One region of the Clostridium sp. JN-9 genome, then DNA from elsewhere that is predicted to be linked to it. Evidence: riboswitches for the same ligand, from Rfam matches in the RefSeq annotation. Region 1 holds a riboswitch; the other holds the start of a gene.
What was found. Region 1 has a riboswitch for S-adenosylmethionine ahead of EQM05_RS14015 (methionine ABC transporter ATP-binding protein). Riboswitches for the same ligand answer to the same signal wherever they lie in the genome.
Positions count from the first base shown of each region.

Region 2: another riboswitch for S-adenosylmethionine. It lies ahead of metK (methionine adenosyltransferase); the one in region 1 lies ahead of EQM05_RS14015 (methionine ABC transporter ATP-binding protein).

Region 1 is NZ_CP035280.1:2,918,515-2,926,402, reverse strand. Features, by position in the region: gene EQM05_RS14025 (transposase) at 1-299, shown strand, start outside; gene EQM05_RS14020 (HD domain-containing phosphohydrolase) at 592-1,800, opposite strand; SAM riboswitch class I at 1,995-2,099, shown strand; gene EQM05_RS14015 (methionine ABC transporter ATP-binding protein) at 2,191-3,156, shown strand; gene EQM05_RS14010 (methionine ABC transporter permease) at 3,149-3,805, shown strand; gene EQM05_RS14005 (MetQ/NlpA family ABC transporter substrate-binding protein) at 3,851-4,645, shown strand; gene EQM05_RS14000 (transposase) at 4,819-5,781, shown strand; gene EQM05_RS13995 (ABC transporter ATP-binding protein) at 6,569-7,888, shown strand, end outside.
Region 2 is NZ_CP035280.1:245,745-253,632, reverse strand. Features, by position in the region: gene EQM05_RS01280 (hypothetical protein) at 1-397, opposite strand, end outside; gene EQM05_RS01275 (ATP-dependent RecD-like DNA helicase) at 394-2,619, opposite strand; gene metK (methionine adenosyltransferase) at 2,765-3,940, opposite strand; SAM riboswitch class I at 4,021-4,122, opposite strand; tRNA gene EQM05_RS01265 (tRNA-Tyr) at 4,173-4,257, opposite strand; tRNA gene EQM05_RS01260 (tRNA-Thr) at 4,263-4,338, opposite strand; tRNA gene EQM05_RS01255 (tRNA-Val) at 4,370-4,445, opposite strand; tRNA gene EQM05_RS01250 (tRNA-Tyr) at 4,452-4,536, opposite strand; tRNA gene EQM05_RS01245 (tRNA-Thr) at 4,542-4,617, opposite strand; gene yyaC (spore protease YyaC) at 4,883-5,425, shown strand; gene EQM05_RS01235 (rod shape-determining protein) at 5,483-6,520, opposite strand; gene spoIIID (sporulation transcriptional regulator SpoIIID) at 6,621-6,875, opposite strand; gene EQM05_RS01225 (M23 family metallopeptidase) at 6,983-7,699, opposite strand.

The DNA.
Region 1 (7,888 bases):
TTTGGAAATTAGAAGATTTTAAGAGTACAAAATATAATTTTATAACTTTTCATATAGTTATGACACTCATTGGCTACATGTATTTTCAACTATTCAAAAACATGGAGGAGGGAAATAAGTATTCAGGCAAGTCCCTCCCTGTAATTATTAAGAATTATAAAGAAGATAAGCAAAAGTCAGTTATAATATATTCTGGTCAATATTTTGGCGTATTTTCCTTTATTGAATTTATTCAATTGTATGCTGGCTGCTCCGCAGAGGTAAGGAAACTTCTTGATCCAACCTTGGCTTTAGTATAGCAGGGTTGGAGGGCTACGCCCAAATTACGAATTGAAGATACATTATCTATTATAGGCATAGCTTTAATGCTAATTGCGGTGTTCTTAATAAAAATTTGGGAGAAGATGAAAAGACAGATTCATGCAAACTAAAGAAAGCGGCGTTTTTTAGTAAAACGCCGCTTTTAATATTAGCCGGGCTTAAATGTAATAAAATTGAGAACCGTCCCCATCACACCGCACCACACCGCACCGTATACCGTAAATGCGATAAAGATGTGAACCGTCCCCATTATACCTTATACCGTCCCAATTATATTAACGCTTTATCTATATCTTTAGTTATAGATTCATCAACAAAGCCATTATGACTCATATCATAGAGTATGTCCATTGCTTCCTTATGAGAAAGAGATTTTCTGTATGGACGCTCTTCTGTAAGTGCTTCATATATATCAAGGCAGCCCATTAATCGTGAATTAAAATCCAGATCCTTTGCGGTAAGTCCGTAAGGATATCCCATGCCATTTAGCTTTTCATGATGATTAGCAGCCCAGTTTGTAATTTCTTCGAAGCCCTTAATCTGCTCAAGAACAACTCTTGTATAGTAAGGATGCTTTTTAACTACTTGAAACTCACCATCACTAAGTTTGTTTGGACTATCTAAAATGGTGTTTGGAACTGCAAGCTTTCCAATATCGTGAAGATCTGCTGCTATAATAAGCTTCATCTTTTCCTCAGGCTTATATTTATAAAAGTCTGCCATAATACCTGCCTTTATTGACAAATCTTTTGAATGACGTCTTGTATATCGTGACTTTGAATCTATTATTTCTGAGAAAACTTTTGTAATTTCATGTATTTGGTTAAAGGTTAAATCCAAAGTATTATCAGGAAGGCTTTCCCTTAATACAGTATTAATGCATGGGTCTTTCAGATCCTCCCAAAATTTCTTATTCTCAGTAACCCTTAAAAAGGCATCTACTATTTTTGAAGAAAAATCCTTTTCCTTTTTAGATTCTGCAAATGATAAAATATCTTTCTGCATATTAAGCTCATTGTTTTTAATATCAAATCTGCTTTCAATTCTATCAGCCAATGCTATAATTTGTGACATTAAAGGAATTTCATTCCCCTTCAATTTGAAGAATCCAGTACCATCATATTTTTCATGATGATATTTTATAACATTAGTAACATTTGTATTAAAAGGATATGTAATGATGTTCTTCTCTCCTACAATGCAATGCCATTTGTTTTTTTCAAACATATCTAAGTTTTGAGAGTCCATATTGGACAGATCATCACCTAGACCACTGTAACTTATTCCATTATCATGTAAAATTGCAAGAGCAGAAATATCCTTAAGTTCATCTGTTCCAAAATTTAGCTGTTCTGCAATTTTAATACTTATATAAGCAGTTCTCTTGCCATGGTTTGAAGTCATACCTAAAATGTCCATTTCTACAAAATCCAGCGCAAAGGAAACTGATGTTAAAAATTCGTTTAAATTAAGTAACATTTTTTACCTCCAAAATTAAATGATTTGCAAAGTACATTATTATATTTTAACACTAATACTTAGTTAATAGCTATTTTCAATTATAATTTTATGGTATTATATAAGCATAATCAATGAAATTAATAAATATTTAATAAAAGTATTGACACATTAGTAAAGTTTTGATATTATATTTTCTAAAGTTAATATTTTTCAACTTATCAAGAGTGGCGGAGGGACTGGCCCTATGAAACCCAGCAACCGATACATATATTTGTATAGCGGTGCTAAATCCAGCAGCGAAGGCTGAAAGATGAGGAACCAATTGCGTTTTAACCCCAGGTTTCCTTGGGGTTTATTTTTTTTAGCGTAATATTCATATTTCAGTATTTTAAAAGAGGGGGTAAAGGTTTGATCAGCATAACAAATGTAGATAAGTTTTTTTCAAATGAGCATATTTTAAAGTCTGTAAATCTCGAAATAAAACAGGGCGAAATTTTTGGATTAATTGGGCATAGCGGAGCAGGCAAATCCACATTGTTAAGATGTATAAACGGTCTTGAAAGCTATGACAGCGGAAGCGTTATGGTTATGGGAAAGGAAGTTAATACACTTAAAAACAGGGAACTTAGAGAATTCAGGAAGGATCTAGGAATGATTTTTCAGCATTTCAGTCTCTTAGAGAGGAAAAATGTATATGATAACATTGCCCTTCCTTTACAGGTATGGGGTTATGATAAAAAACAAATAAAAGAAATAGTAGAAAAACTTTTAAAAATAGTTCACTTAGAGGACAAGATTTTTTCAAGGCCAAAAGAATTAAGCGGCGGGCAAAAGCAAAGGGTAGCTATTGCCAGGGCTTTGGCATTAGAACCAAAGATACTGTTATGCGATGAGGCAACCTCAGCATTAGATCCTAACACTACAAAATCAATTTTAACACTTTTAAGGGAAATTAATGAGAACCTAGGAATTACTATTGTAATTGTAACTCATCAAATGGAAGTAGTCAGAGAAATATGCAGCAGGATGGCTATTTTAGATGCAGGGGCTATTGCAGCTCAGGGTGAAGTTAATGAACTGTTTTTGAAACAGCCTAAGGCTTTGAGAAAATTAATTTCAGAAGAAGAAATACTTCCATCAGAAGGTACTAACATAAGAATATATTTTCCAAAGGAAATGTCTGAGCAAAGTATTATAACTTCCATGGCAAGGAATTTAAATATAGATTTCTCTATAGTATGGGGTAAACTTGAAAGGTTTAGAGATGATGTGCTTGGGAGTCTTGTAATAAATATTGAGGACAGCAAGTATAAATCAGTTTCTGATTACCTTAATAAAAGAAAAGTCTGCTGGGAGGTAATAAAAAATGATTAGTTTTGCAGAAGCCTGGAACAAATATTTATTACAGGGGATAATAGATACAGTTTATATGGTAGGATGGTCCACATTTTTTTCAGTTATAATTGGTTTTATACTGGCAATTGCATTAATATTAACTGATAAAAATGGCCTTAGACCTAATAAAGTAATTTATAGAGTTTTAGATATCATAGTAAATGTTTTTAGATCATTTCCATTTATCATATTAATTCTTGCTGTAATGCCGCTTACAAGGCTGATTGTTGGAAAAAGCATAGGGAATACTGCAGCTATTGTTCCATTAACTATAGGATCAGCACCATTTGTTGCAAGAGTAATAGAGAGTTCACTAAAAGAAGTGGACAAGGGAATCATTGAAGCTGCAAAATCATTTGGTGCCAGTGATATGCAGATAATTTTCAAAGTTATGATAAAAGAAGCTGTACCCTCTATTATTAGAGGAATAACGCTATCATTAATATTAATCATTGGGTATACGGCTATGGCAGGGGCACTCGGAGCTCAAGGCCTTGGATATGTGGCTATATCAATAGGCTATCAGAGATTTAATAATGAAATGATACTTTATACAGTAATTATTTTAATTATTTTAGTTGAGGCCATTCAGATTTTTGGGGATTGGATATACAAAAAACTAAAATAAGGATATATAAATTAAAAAATATGAAGTTTAGGGAGGCTATTAATTATGAAAAAATTAGCAACACTATTAACAACACTATTAGCTGGATCAGTACTATTAACTGGATGCGGTAATTCATCAAAAAACAGTAAGACAATAACCATAGGAGCTACATCAAATCCTCATGCTATTATACTAGAACAGGTTAAACCTATTTTGGCAAAGGAAGGATACACATTAGAAATAAAAGAATTTGATGATTATGCACTGCTGAACCCGGCACTAGACAAGGGCGATTTAGATGCAAACTTCTTCCAGCACGTTCCATATCTTCAGGAATTCAACAAGAGCAAGGGTACTGATTTAGTGGCAGTTCAAAAGGTTCATATAGAGCCTATGGGAGTATATTCTAAAAAGATTAAAAATATAAAGGACGTTCCAGATGGAGCAGAAATAACAATTCCTGCAGATCCATCTAATGGTTCAAGAGCTTTAAAGTTACTTGCCAAAGCAGGACTTTTCACTGTACCAGACAAAGAGGTTCTTGCGGTAGGAGATATTAAGGACAATCCTAAAAAATTAAAAATAACTGAAGTTGACGCAAAGCAGCTTACTAACACACTGCAGGATGTTACATTATCAGTTATAAATTCCAACTATGCACTTGAAGGAAAACTAAATCCTGTAAAAGATGCATTGCTTACTGAAGATTCTAACTCACCTTATGCTAATGTTATAGCTGTTAAAAAGGGCCATGAAAATGATGAAAAAATAAAGGCTTTAGATAAAGCAATAACTTCTCCGGAAATCAAAAAGTTTATTGAAGACAAATTTGGAGGAGCCGTAGTTCCAGCGTTCTAATGGGGACGGTTCACAATAAATAAAAATCTAAAAAATATCCACACTGTTGAATAAAATAAGTTCAACTATGTGGATATTTTTTTATAAAATTGTGTAAATAGTATGGGGTTGGGCAATACTTCAATTAACATATATCTTTTATATTTAAAAATAAAATTAATGGAGGTATTTTTATGCCAAGAGCTGCAAGAATAAAAGGTGAAAATTCAATTTACCATATTATGAGTAGAAGTATAAGTGAATTTAACTTATATAGGGGTGTTGAGGATAAGGAAAAGTATATTGAAATAATGAAAAAGTATAAGAATATTTTTAAGTTTAAAGTTTATGGATATTGTATTATGAATACACATAATCACTTTATTATAGATTCAAATGGAGCTGACATTTCAAAAATAATGCATGGTATAAATCACTTTATTATAGATTCAAATGGAGCTGACATTTCAAAAATAATGCATGGTATAAATCAAAGTTATGCACAATATTATAACAAAAAATATAAAAGGCATGGACACGTTTTTCAAGACAGATTTAAAAGTAAAATTGTTGATAATGATAAATACCTTTTAACATTATCAGCCTATATACATTCCAATCCAATGTCTATAAAGAAATATAGCAATAAGTTAGAAAAATACAAGTTTTCAAGCCTTGGAATCTACTTAGGGACAATGAATGATAGATTTGGCTTAATAGATAAGGAGTTTATTCTTGGTCATTTCAGCAATAACGAAATAAATGCAAAGAAAACATATTTGGATTTTATAAGAAGAATTACCAATAACAGCGTTAGCGAAAATATTGAATTTAAAAAAGAAAAAACCGTGTATTTAAGTCAAAGAAAAATAATTACAAGACATTTTACAGTTGACGATATATTGAAATTTTTAAATGAAAGATATCAAATATCAGAAAGTATTCTCAGAATGAAAAATTGTAGATCAGCCACAGAAAAAAGGGCAATATTTGTGTTATTAATGAGAAGTTTATGCAACTTCAAATATAAGGATATATGTAAGGTAATAGGTAACATTACTCAATCAAGGGTGTCAATGTTATGCAATATTGGAGTGAAGTTAGTAAATTCAGAAGAAAAATATATAGGAATTTTAGATGAAATTATTGTCAGATAAGAATCTATATAATTTTGGTATTATTTATCTGCGCTTTATTTAAGCTGAAATAAAATGAATATAAATTGCTTATAGTATAAATTTAAAACAATATTGGACAAGCTTAGATAATTTAATAAGTATTATATTTAAAAATGGTTGATTATAATTTTAAAATTGTTGTTAACCGTCCCAAAGTTTTTTTATTTATATAAAATAATTGTTAACCGTCCCCAATTTTTTTACCTAAACTATTGTAATTCTAATAACTAAGGTATAAAATAATACATATAACAATAATTAACAGTGCATAATTTACATTTAATTTAGGTAAGGAGGTTGTATAAATGTTAATGAATATGAATGTTAGATTTAACGGCATATTTGCGGACAATTATGATAATAGAGAAAAATTAATATTTATGCACCATCTTGGTATTTATTTTTAAATTATTCATTGCTTTTTATAATTAAGCTGTTTATGAAAATAATTAGCCATAGGTAGGTGCCCGTGGCTTTTTTAATTATACTGATTAGTTTATACTGATTGTTTATTATGAAGATATTTATGTGATTAAAAGGCCGGAGAATATTATGCTCAATGGCCTTTTTATATTGCTTTTTTACTGGTAGTTATGTATTGGTGAATGGCAAATAAATCTATAATTTTAGTGGGGAAAACCCGCAAAAGCAGGGAGTGGTAAAAATGAGTAAAAAAGAAACTTTTAGAAGGATTAAATGCTATGATTCTACATTTTATTCCTGACAGTGTAAAGATTATATTATGTACGATGGGGGGACTATTTAAATGAAGAAATTGATACAACTAACTAAAGGCAATAGATTGTTATACATCTCAGCAATATTATCTATCGGAGTTGCTACATTAATTGCTATGATAGAGCCTATGGTGGTGAAAATTACTATAGATTCCATTATAGGTGATAAGCCGCTAAGTGTCCCTAAAGCAATTGAAAATATTATAATTAAAATTGGCGGCAGAGATGTTTTACAAAGAAATTTATGGATATGTGCACTATGCTTAATTGCATTAACAAGCATAAGAGGCATATTTTTATATTTTAAAGGCAAACTTTCCGCTGAAGCAGCTGAAAATATTGCTAGAAAATTAAGAGTGAAATTATATGATCGCATTCAAAATTTACCTTATAAATATCATGTAAATGCAGAATCCGGAGATTTAATTCAAAGATGTACATCTGATGTTGATACTGTAAGAAGATTTTTCGCAATGCAAATGGTTGAAATAGGAAGAGCATTTTTTATAGTGCTGTTTGCTATAATAATGATGCTTTCTCTAAACAGAAAGATGACTCTTATTTCTATGGTAATCGTACCTATAATTTTTGCTTTTTCATTTGTATTTTTCAATAAAATTAAAGATACTTTTCAGAAAGCAGATGAACAGGAAGCAGTTCTCACATCTATACTACAGGAAAATTTAAATGGAGTAAGAGTAGTAAAGGCATTTGGAAGAGAAAGCTTTGAAATTGAAAAGTATGAAGAACAGAATAAGAAGTACAGGGATTTAAACTATAATATAACAAAAATACTTGCAGATTATTGGGGAACTTCAGATTTTCTATGTATGCTTCAAATTGGACTGGTTTTGCTTTCAGGTATATATTTTGCTGTAAGAGGAGATATAAGCCTGGGCACTTTGGTTGTTTTTAATACCTATGAAGGAATGCTGCTTTGGCCCGTAAGACAGCTTGGAAGAATCTTATCTGACATGGGGAAAATGACAGTTTCTTTAGGAAGAATAAATAATATTTTAGAAACACCAGTAGAATGTGAAAACGGAAAGGGGTTAGAGCCTGAGATCAAAGGTGAGATCAACTTTGAAAATGTCAGTTTCGGATATGATAATGATACTCCTGTTCTAAATGATATAAGCTTTAATGTTAAAAAAGGTGAGACAGTGGCAATAGTGGGCCCTACCGGCTCTGGGAAGTCTTCCATGGTGCATCTTTTAATGAGACTTTATGATTATAATAAGGGATCTATAAAAATAGATGGAGTAGAACTTAAGGATATAAAAAGGAAGTGGATAAGAAGCAATATAGGTATAGTGCTTCAAGAGCCATTTCTTTATTCAAGAACAATA
Region 2 (7,888 bases), 550 kb from region 1:
TTTCTTTTGTGACATTAATAATCTGCTTCTTTGTATAAACCGGCAGACTCCTGACTTCATTGTAAATTACCAGATCATACTTTCTCATGCTGACTTTCGCATTTTCATAATTACATATTACTAACGGGCTGTCAGAGTTGGTGCTTTTAGATCTTACATAGGTATATCCTCTGAATTTTGTGGACTGCTTTATATTATCTATTAAATCAATTTCTTTTTCGTTTTCTTCGGTGATATACAGCACTTTCTTTTGTTTATATACATATGAAATAATTGTTTTTAACAGATATATTGAGGAATTAAATGGTACTGATGTAATATTCAGTACCTTCTCATTGCCATTGCTCCATTCATAAATGAGTTCACTAATCTTATTTTCCCATAAATTTGTTTTCATACTACATCACTTTCAATAATATCCTTAATTCTCCACTTCAATAATGAATATCTTTCAAAACTTCTATTATTATCAATCATGTGCTTCATTGCTTTTATTGAACCCACCAGAACTACTAACTTTTTGGCTCTCGTTATACCCGTGTAAAACAAATTTCTGTTCATTAATAAAGGAGGTCCGTTAAAAATCGGCATTATTACTACTGGGAATTCACTTCCCTGGCTTTTATGAATAGTAATTGCATATGCCAGATCAATCTCATCTAAATAAATATTATCATAGATTACTCTTCTCTCATCATCAAATATAATGCTTACAGTGTTATTATCATGATTTATTTCTTCAATAAAGCCAACATCACCGTTAAATATACCAAGTCCTTCATTTTCTCCACTTCCGCTGATCCTAGTCCATTTTAAAGAGTAATTATTTTTTGTCTGCATTACCTTATCTCCAACCCTGAAAATAATATCTCTTACTTCTTTTTCATCTTTAAGTTTATCAGGTGGATTTAATACACTTTGAAGCATTTTATTTAAATTAGTTACTCCAAGGATTCCCTTTCTCATAGGTGATAAAATTTGGATATCCGACCTCTTATTCCAGTTTTTATTGAACTTAGGAAGCCTCTTGTCAATTAGCTGAATCAATGTATCCATAATCTTATTTTGTTCTTCACATCTTATGAAATAAAAGTCCTTATCCTTTTCATTTAAAACTGGCATTTCCCCATTATTTATTTTATGAGCGTTCAGTGTTATCATGCTTTTTTCAGACTGTCTGAATATATCTTTTAGTCTTACAACTTTAACACAATTGCTTTCAATAAGATCTCTTAATACATTCCCTGGTCCTACTGAAGGAAGCTGATCCACATCTCCCACAATTATCAGCCTGGTGCCTAGTGATATAGCTCTCAAAAGATTATTCATAAGAGTTATATCTATCATTGATGCTTCATCAACTATTACAACATCACATTCAAGGGGTGACTCCTCTCCCCTGTTAAAGAGCATATCATTTTCCTGCTCATTTATGCCCATTTCCAGTAATCTGTGTATTGTCTTTGCTTCTCTTCCTGTGGTTTCAGTCATTCTTTTTGCTGCCCTGCCTGTTGGAGCAGCCATCATAACAGTTAAACTGTATTTTTCAAATATTTCTGTAATACAGTTAATTATAGTGGTTTTGCCTGTTCCGGGCCCACCAGTAATAATTTCAACTCCATTTTCCATTGCTCCCTTAATGGCTTCCTTTTGTGATGGTGCAAAATTAATATTATTATTCTTCTCAAATTCACTAATGTCATTTTCAATATCAATTTTTAAATCTTCATATTTATTAAAACAAAGAGAAAGTATTTTTCTTGTAACTCCAAGTTCACAGTAATAGTATGGTATTGTAAAAACACAATTATTATTTTCTACCCTATCTATTTTAAGCTTTCCATCAACTGTACACTGTACAATATTTTCCTCAACTTCACTTTGCTTTACACCTAATACGGACACACTTTCTTTCAGAAGTTTATCCATAGGCATATATGTGTTTCCAAGCATGCAGAATTGATTTACTATGTAAATTATCCCGCTTTGAATCCTGAATGGCGAATTGGCCTCTATTCCTAAACTTCTGGCTATTTTATCTGCAGTTTTAAACCCAATACCTGAAATTTCGTCTGTAAGTACATATGGATTATTTTTTACTACAGAGATGGAATCACTGCCAAACCTTTTATAAATTTTTAAGCATTGATTTGGCGTGACACCGTAATTCTGTAAAAATATGAGAATACTTCTGATTTCCTTTTGCTGAACATAGGATTCCTTTATTAAATCTAATTTTTTCTCACCAATACCTTCAATTTCCTTTAATTTATCAATATCCTCATCAAAAACTTCTAATGTTTTTTCTCCAAATTTCTCTACAATCTTTTTTGCAGTAACAGGACCTATGCCCATAATAATTCCAGAGGATAAATATCTTTCAATTCCAGTTAAAGAACTTGGTACTATTTCCTCAATATTTTCCACCTTGAATTGTTCACCAAACTGAGGATGTACTGCCCATTCCCCCTTTAGTTTCACATTCTGCCCTTCAATAATATATGGCAGACATCCAACAATGGTTATTATTGTTTTATGGTCTTTTAACTTAGCTACAGTATATCCATTATCCTCATTTCTAAACACTATATCTTCTATAAAGCCTTGTATTTCCTGCATAAAATTTCACCTACTATTATTATAATGTTTAACAATATTCCTATAGTTTATTCAAATATCGAAAAACATGATTATAAATCGTAACATTATTATATCATAAAAAATATAAGGATTTCCCTGCACAAAAGAAATCCTTATAAAGTAATTACATATATTTTTTTATTTCAGAAACTTTATTTAACTTCTCCCATGGAAGATTTAAATCTGTTCTTCCAAAGTGGCCATATGCTGCAACCTGTTTGTATATAGGCCTTCTTAAATCCAGATCCCTTATAATAGCAGCTGGCCTCAGATCAAATATCTTATTTATTATTTCAACAATTTTATCATCAGATATTTTACCTGTTCCAAATGTGTCCACATTAATAGATACTGGTTTTGCTATGCCAATTGCATATGCTAATTCTATTTCAAGCTTATCTGCAACTTTCGCAGCAACTAAGTTTTTAGCTACCCATCTTGCTGCATATGCTGCTGATCTGTCAACTTTTGTTGGATCTTTTCCTGAGAAACATCCACCGCCATGTCTTCCATATCCTCCATAAGTATCTACAATAATCTTTCTGCCTGTTAGTCCTGAATCTCCCTGAGGGCCGCCTATTACGAATCTTCCTGTTGGATTGATATAATACTTTGTATTCTCATCTAAAAGTTCATGTGGAATCACTTTTCTAATTACAAACTCTATCATGTCTTTTTCGATTTGGTCTCTTGTTACTTGTGGACTATGCTGTGTTGATATTACTATGGTATCTATTCTTACTGGCTTATCATCTTCATATTCAACTGTGACCTGTGTTTTACCATCTGGCCTTAGATAATCCAATGTTCCATTCTTTCTTACCTCTGCAAGCCTTCTGGCAAGCTTATGTGCCATAGCTATAGGCATAGGCATATATTCCGGAGTTTCATTTGTGGCATACCCAAACATCATACCCTGATCTCCAGCTCCAATAGCTTCGAATTTATCCATCTGTCCTTTTTTAGCCTCTAAAGCCTGGTTTACACCTAATGCAATATCAGGTGACTGTTCATCGATTGAAGTAAGTATGGCACAGGTATCTGCATCGAAACCATACTTTGCTCTTGTATAGCCTATATCCTCAATAGTTTTTCTAACTATCTTAGGAATATCAACGTAACATTTTGTAGATATCTCACCCATAACCATAACCATGCCAGTGGTTACAGTAGCTTCGCATGCAACCCTTCCATTTGGATCGTTTTCTAATATTGCATCTAGTACTGCATCTGAAATCTGATCACATATTTTGTCTGGATGTCCTTCTGTAACAGATTCTGATGTAAATAATCTTCTCATTATTCTCCCTCCACCTTTCTCTATACACTATAATATAATAAAAAAGCCTCTTCATAAGAAGAGGTTAATTACTAACAACTCTCTTATCTTGCAGAAATATCTGCAGGAATTGGCACCTTAATGCAAATGCATCGGTTGCCGGGTTTCATAGGGCCCTTTCCCTCCACCTCTCTTGATAAGAGTAAACCTATATAATTTTTAAAAACTTAAAAGACACTAAAATTAGTGTCTTTGGTGGAGGAGGATGGATTCGAACCATCGAAACATTACGTAACAGATTTACAGTCTGCCCCCTTTGGCCACTCGGGAACTCCTCCATACATGGTGCTGGCAGTAGGACTTGAACCCACCACCTACTGATTACAAGTCAGTTGCTCTACCAGATGAGCTATGCCAGCATATTATTTTGTCTATATAAATTAAATAAAATGGTGGGCACAACAGGGCTCGAACCTGTGACCCTCTGCTTGTAAGGCAGATGCTCTCCCAGCTGAGCTATGCGCCCATTTTATGGTGGAGGAAGATGGATTCGAACCATCGAAACATTACGTAACAGATTTACAGTCTGCCCCCTTTGGCCACTCGGGAACTCCTCCACACCTGGTGCTGGCAGCAGGATTTGAACCCGCGACCTATTGATTACAAATCAATTGCTCTACCAACTGAGCCATGCCAGCATATTTAATCTATATTTATCAAATTATCAACAAGCAATAGTATACATTGTTACTGAGTTAATTTCAAACCCTACATTTAGTTATTATTCAAAAATATCTTTAAAATGCTCATTAATCCTTCGAATAATTTAATATTAGACACATAGCTGCTCCTGAATAACTAACACAAGCTTTTGTGCATATATTGTTTATTCACTAATTTTTTATACATTGTAAAATATTTCTCCCAATAGTTTCATATAAATTATTAAGGAGGTGTTGGCATTTGAACAAGGTAAAAGTTTATTACAAAAATGCTTTGGCTTATTATGAGATTGCTTATTTTTTGAAAGACTATATTAGTAAGGATACAATAATTGTGTGTATAGGCACTGATAGATGTATAGGTGACTGCCTAGGTCCATTAGTGGGTACATTTCTTAAAGAAAGAAACTTTCCACTGCCTGTATATGGTACAATACCTGATCCTATTCATGCATTAAATATTGATAGAAAATTATCTGAGTTAAAAGCTCTTCATCCTCAAAGCAACTTTATTGGAATAGATGCCTGTCTTGGAGATGAAGGTTCCATAGGAGAAATACAAGCAAGAGATTTTGCAATACATCCAGGAAAAGGTGTGGGCAAATCACTTCCTGATGTAGGGGAAAGCTCTATTATAGGCATAGTTGACTCAAGTGAAAATAATGAAATATTCAGTAACAATTCAATTAGACTGGATTTAATTATTTCAATGGCCAGAACCATTGTCAATTCATTAATTCATTCTTGTTATCTTAAAGAAATTTCAGATTGGACTTATAAGTAATTTATTGAAAAATAAAAACAAAGTTCTAATAAATCATCAGAGCTTTGTTTTACTTTTTTATTTATTATCAATAAGTGTTATATCTTCTCCAATAAAAGAAACGTCCATTTTGTCAAGATATTCTAACACTTTACCTGTTCCAAGAGCAACACAGGATACGGGATCCTCCGCTAAATAAACAGGAACTTTTGTTTCCTCTTGAATTAGATCACTTAATCCATTTAATAATGAGCCGCCTCCGGTCATCATTATTCCTTTATCAGCAATATCTGCTGCTAATTCAGGAGGTGTCTTCTCCAATACTGAGTGAGTACAATCTGCAATAGCATTTACTGTTTCCTTTAGCGCTTCCCTCATTTCTTCAGAAGATACTTCTACATTTTTTGGAAGTCCTGTTATTAAATCTCTTCCTCTTATTTCAGCCACTTTCTCCTCGTCCATTTTAAAAGCAGAACCAATATTAATTTTTAAATCCTCTGCAGTTCGTTCACCAATCATTAATTTATGTTTCTTTCTTATATACTTTATTATGGATTCATCGAATTTATCTCCAGCTACTTTAATAGATGATCTTACCACTATTCCCCCTAATGAAATAACTGCAATATCAGTGGTTCCTCCTCCGATATCAATGACCATACTTCCACTAGCTATGGTAATATCCATACCTGCACCAATTGCAGCAGCTAATGGCTCCTCAATTAAAAATACTTTTTTTGCTCCCGCATTCTTAGCTGCATCTATAACTGCCCTTTTTTCAACTTCGGTAGCCTCACATGGTATACAAACCACTACCCTTGGTGATGATATTCTTCTCTTACCGCAAGCTCTTGAAATAAAATGTTTTAACATTCTTTCTGTGATATCATAATCAGAAATTACACCGTCTCTCATTGGACGAATTGCTACTATATTTCCCGGGGTTCTGCCAATCATCTGTCTGGCTTCTTCCCCTACAGCCAGCACCCTGTTATTAGTTCTATCTATTGCTACAACTGAAGGTTCTTTTAATATTACGCCTTTTCCTTTAATATATACTAAAACAGTAGCTGTTCCTAAATCAATTCCCAAATCTGTCCCTATACTAAAAAACATTCCCTCTTCACTCCTGCTCATTTGTAGTTATATGCTTTAATTAATCACAATTATAATCTGATTATAGCATACTAATAGTTTTATTATAATAGGAATGTTATTAACCTTCAATAGCCTTGTACTTCATTTTTGTAGCTTTTCCACCTCTGATATGCCTTTCTGCTTTGTTATAATCAAGAATATTTTTAGCTTCCATGGCAATTTGTGGATTTATTTTAGGCAATCTTTCTGTCATATCCTTGTGTATTGTACTTTTACTTACTCCAAAAACCTTTGCTGTTTTTCTGATTGTAGCTTTTGATCCTATGATATATTTAGCAACTTCTAAAACTCTATCTTCAATGTAATCTTTCAAAGTGCTGCCTCCTTAACCCTTCTATACTTATAAATATGCTTTACTGCATATTTAAATTACTTTATATAGCCATTTTCCGATATATTAATCGGAAAATGGCTAATAATCTAGTATTTTATATATGTTAATGGATTTACTGATTGTTTGGATTTTGTAACCTCAAAATGTAAGTGATCACCATACTTTTCATATGCTGAGTTTAATGTAGTGTTGCCAACAACACCTATTTTTTCACCCTTTTTAACAGTCTGTCCCTGAGCTACTAATACTTTTGCATCAAGGTTTGAATATACTGTTTTTAACCCATTCTGATGATCTATTACAATTTCAACGCCATTCTCAGTTGTACTGCTTATTTTCTCGATTTTACCGCCTAAAACCGATACAACTGGTTCACCTAAACCAGCTTTTATATCTATACCAAAATTAGGTCTGTAGGAATTTGTAGAATCCCAATAAACAGGTTCAGATGAAAATTGTCTTGCTATTGTTCCATTAACAGGCTTAACAAAAGTTGTATCCGTAGCAGCTGCTACACCTGTTGAACCAGTTTTTGGTACAGATATATTTGCTCTGTTATTCTTTTTTACCTGCAGAGCATTTTCATATTCTACGCTAGGCTCCTGTGCTATATCTGCTGTGCTGCTGCCATTTTTCTGATCAGTAACGCTATTTTGAGTTATAGGTGTATTTTTTAACTTTACACTGTTTTTGGCAGTTACTGCAGCAACTGCGGCTACAACGCACAAGCATACAAATAAAATTACATAGAAGCCCTCCCTTTTAAAAAAATTTGAACTCTTGTTGAAAATTTTTTTGTCCATATGAACACCTCCATTTTCAGTCTGTCCATATGCTCCTAAAAAATACATATTTTATATAAAAAATTTACTACTTTTTTCATATTTTTTTGACAGCACATTACACATTATCTTCAAAATATGCCACATCTGACAAATGAAAAACTTAAATCAAGAAAAAAGCCCAAAAAAAAATAATAAATATCTCAGTTT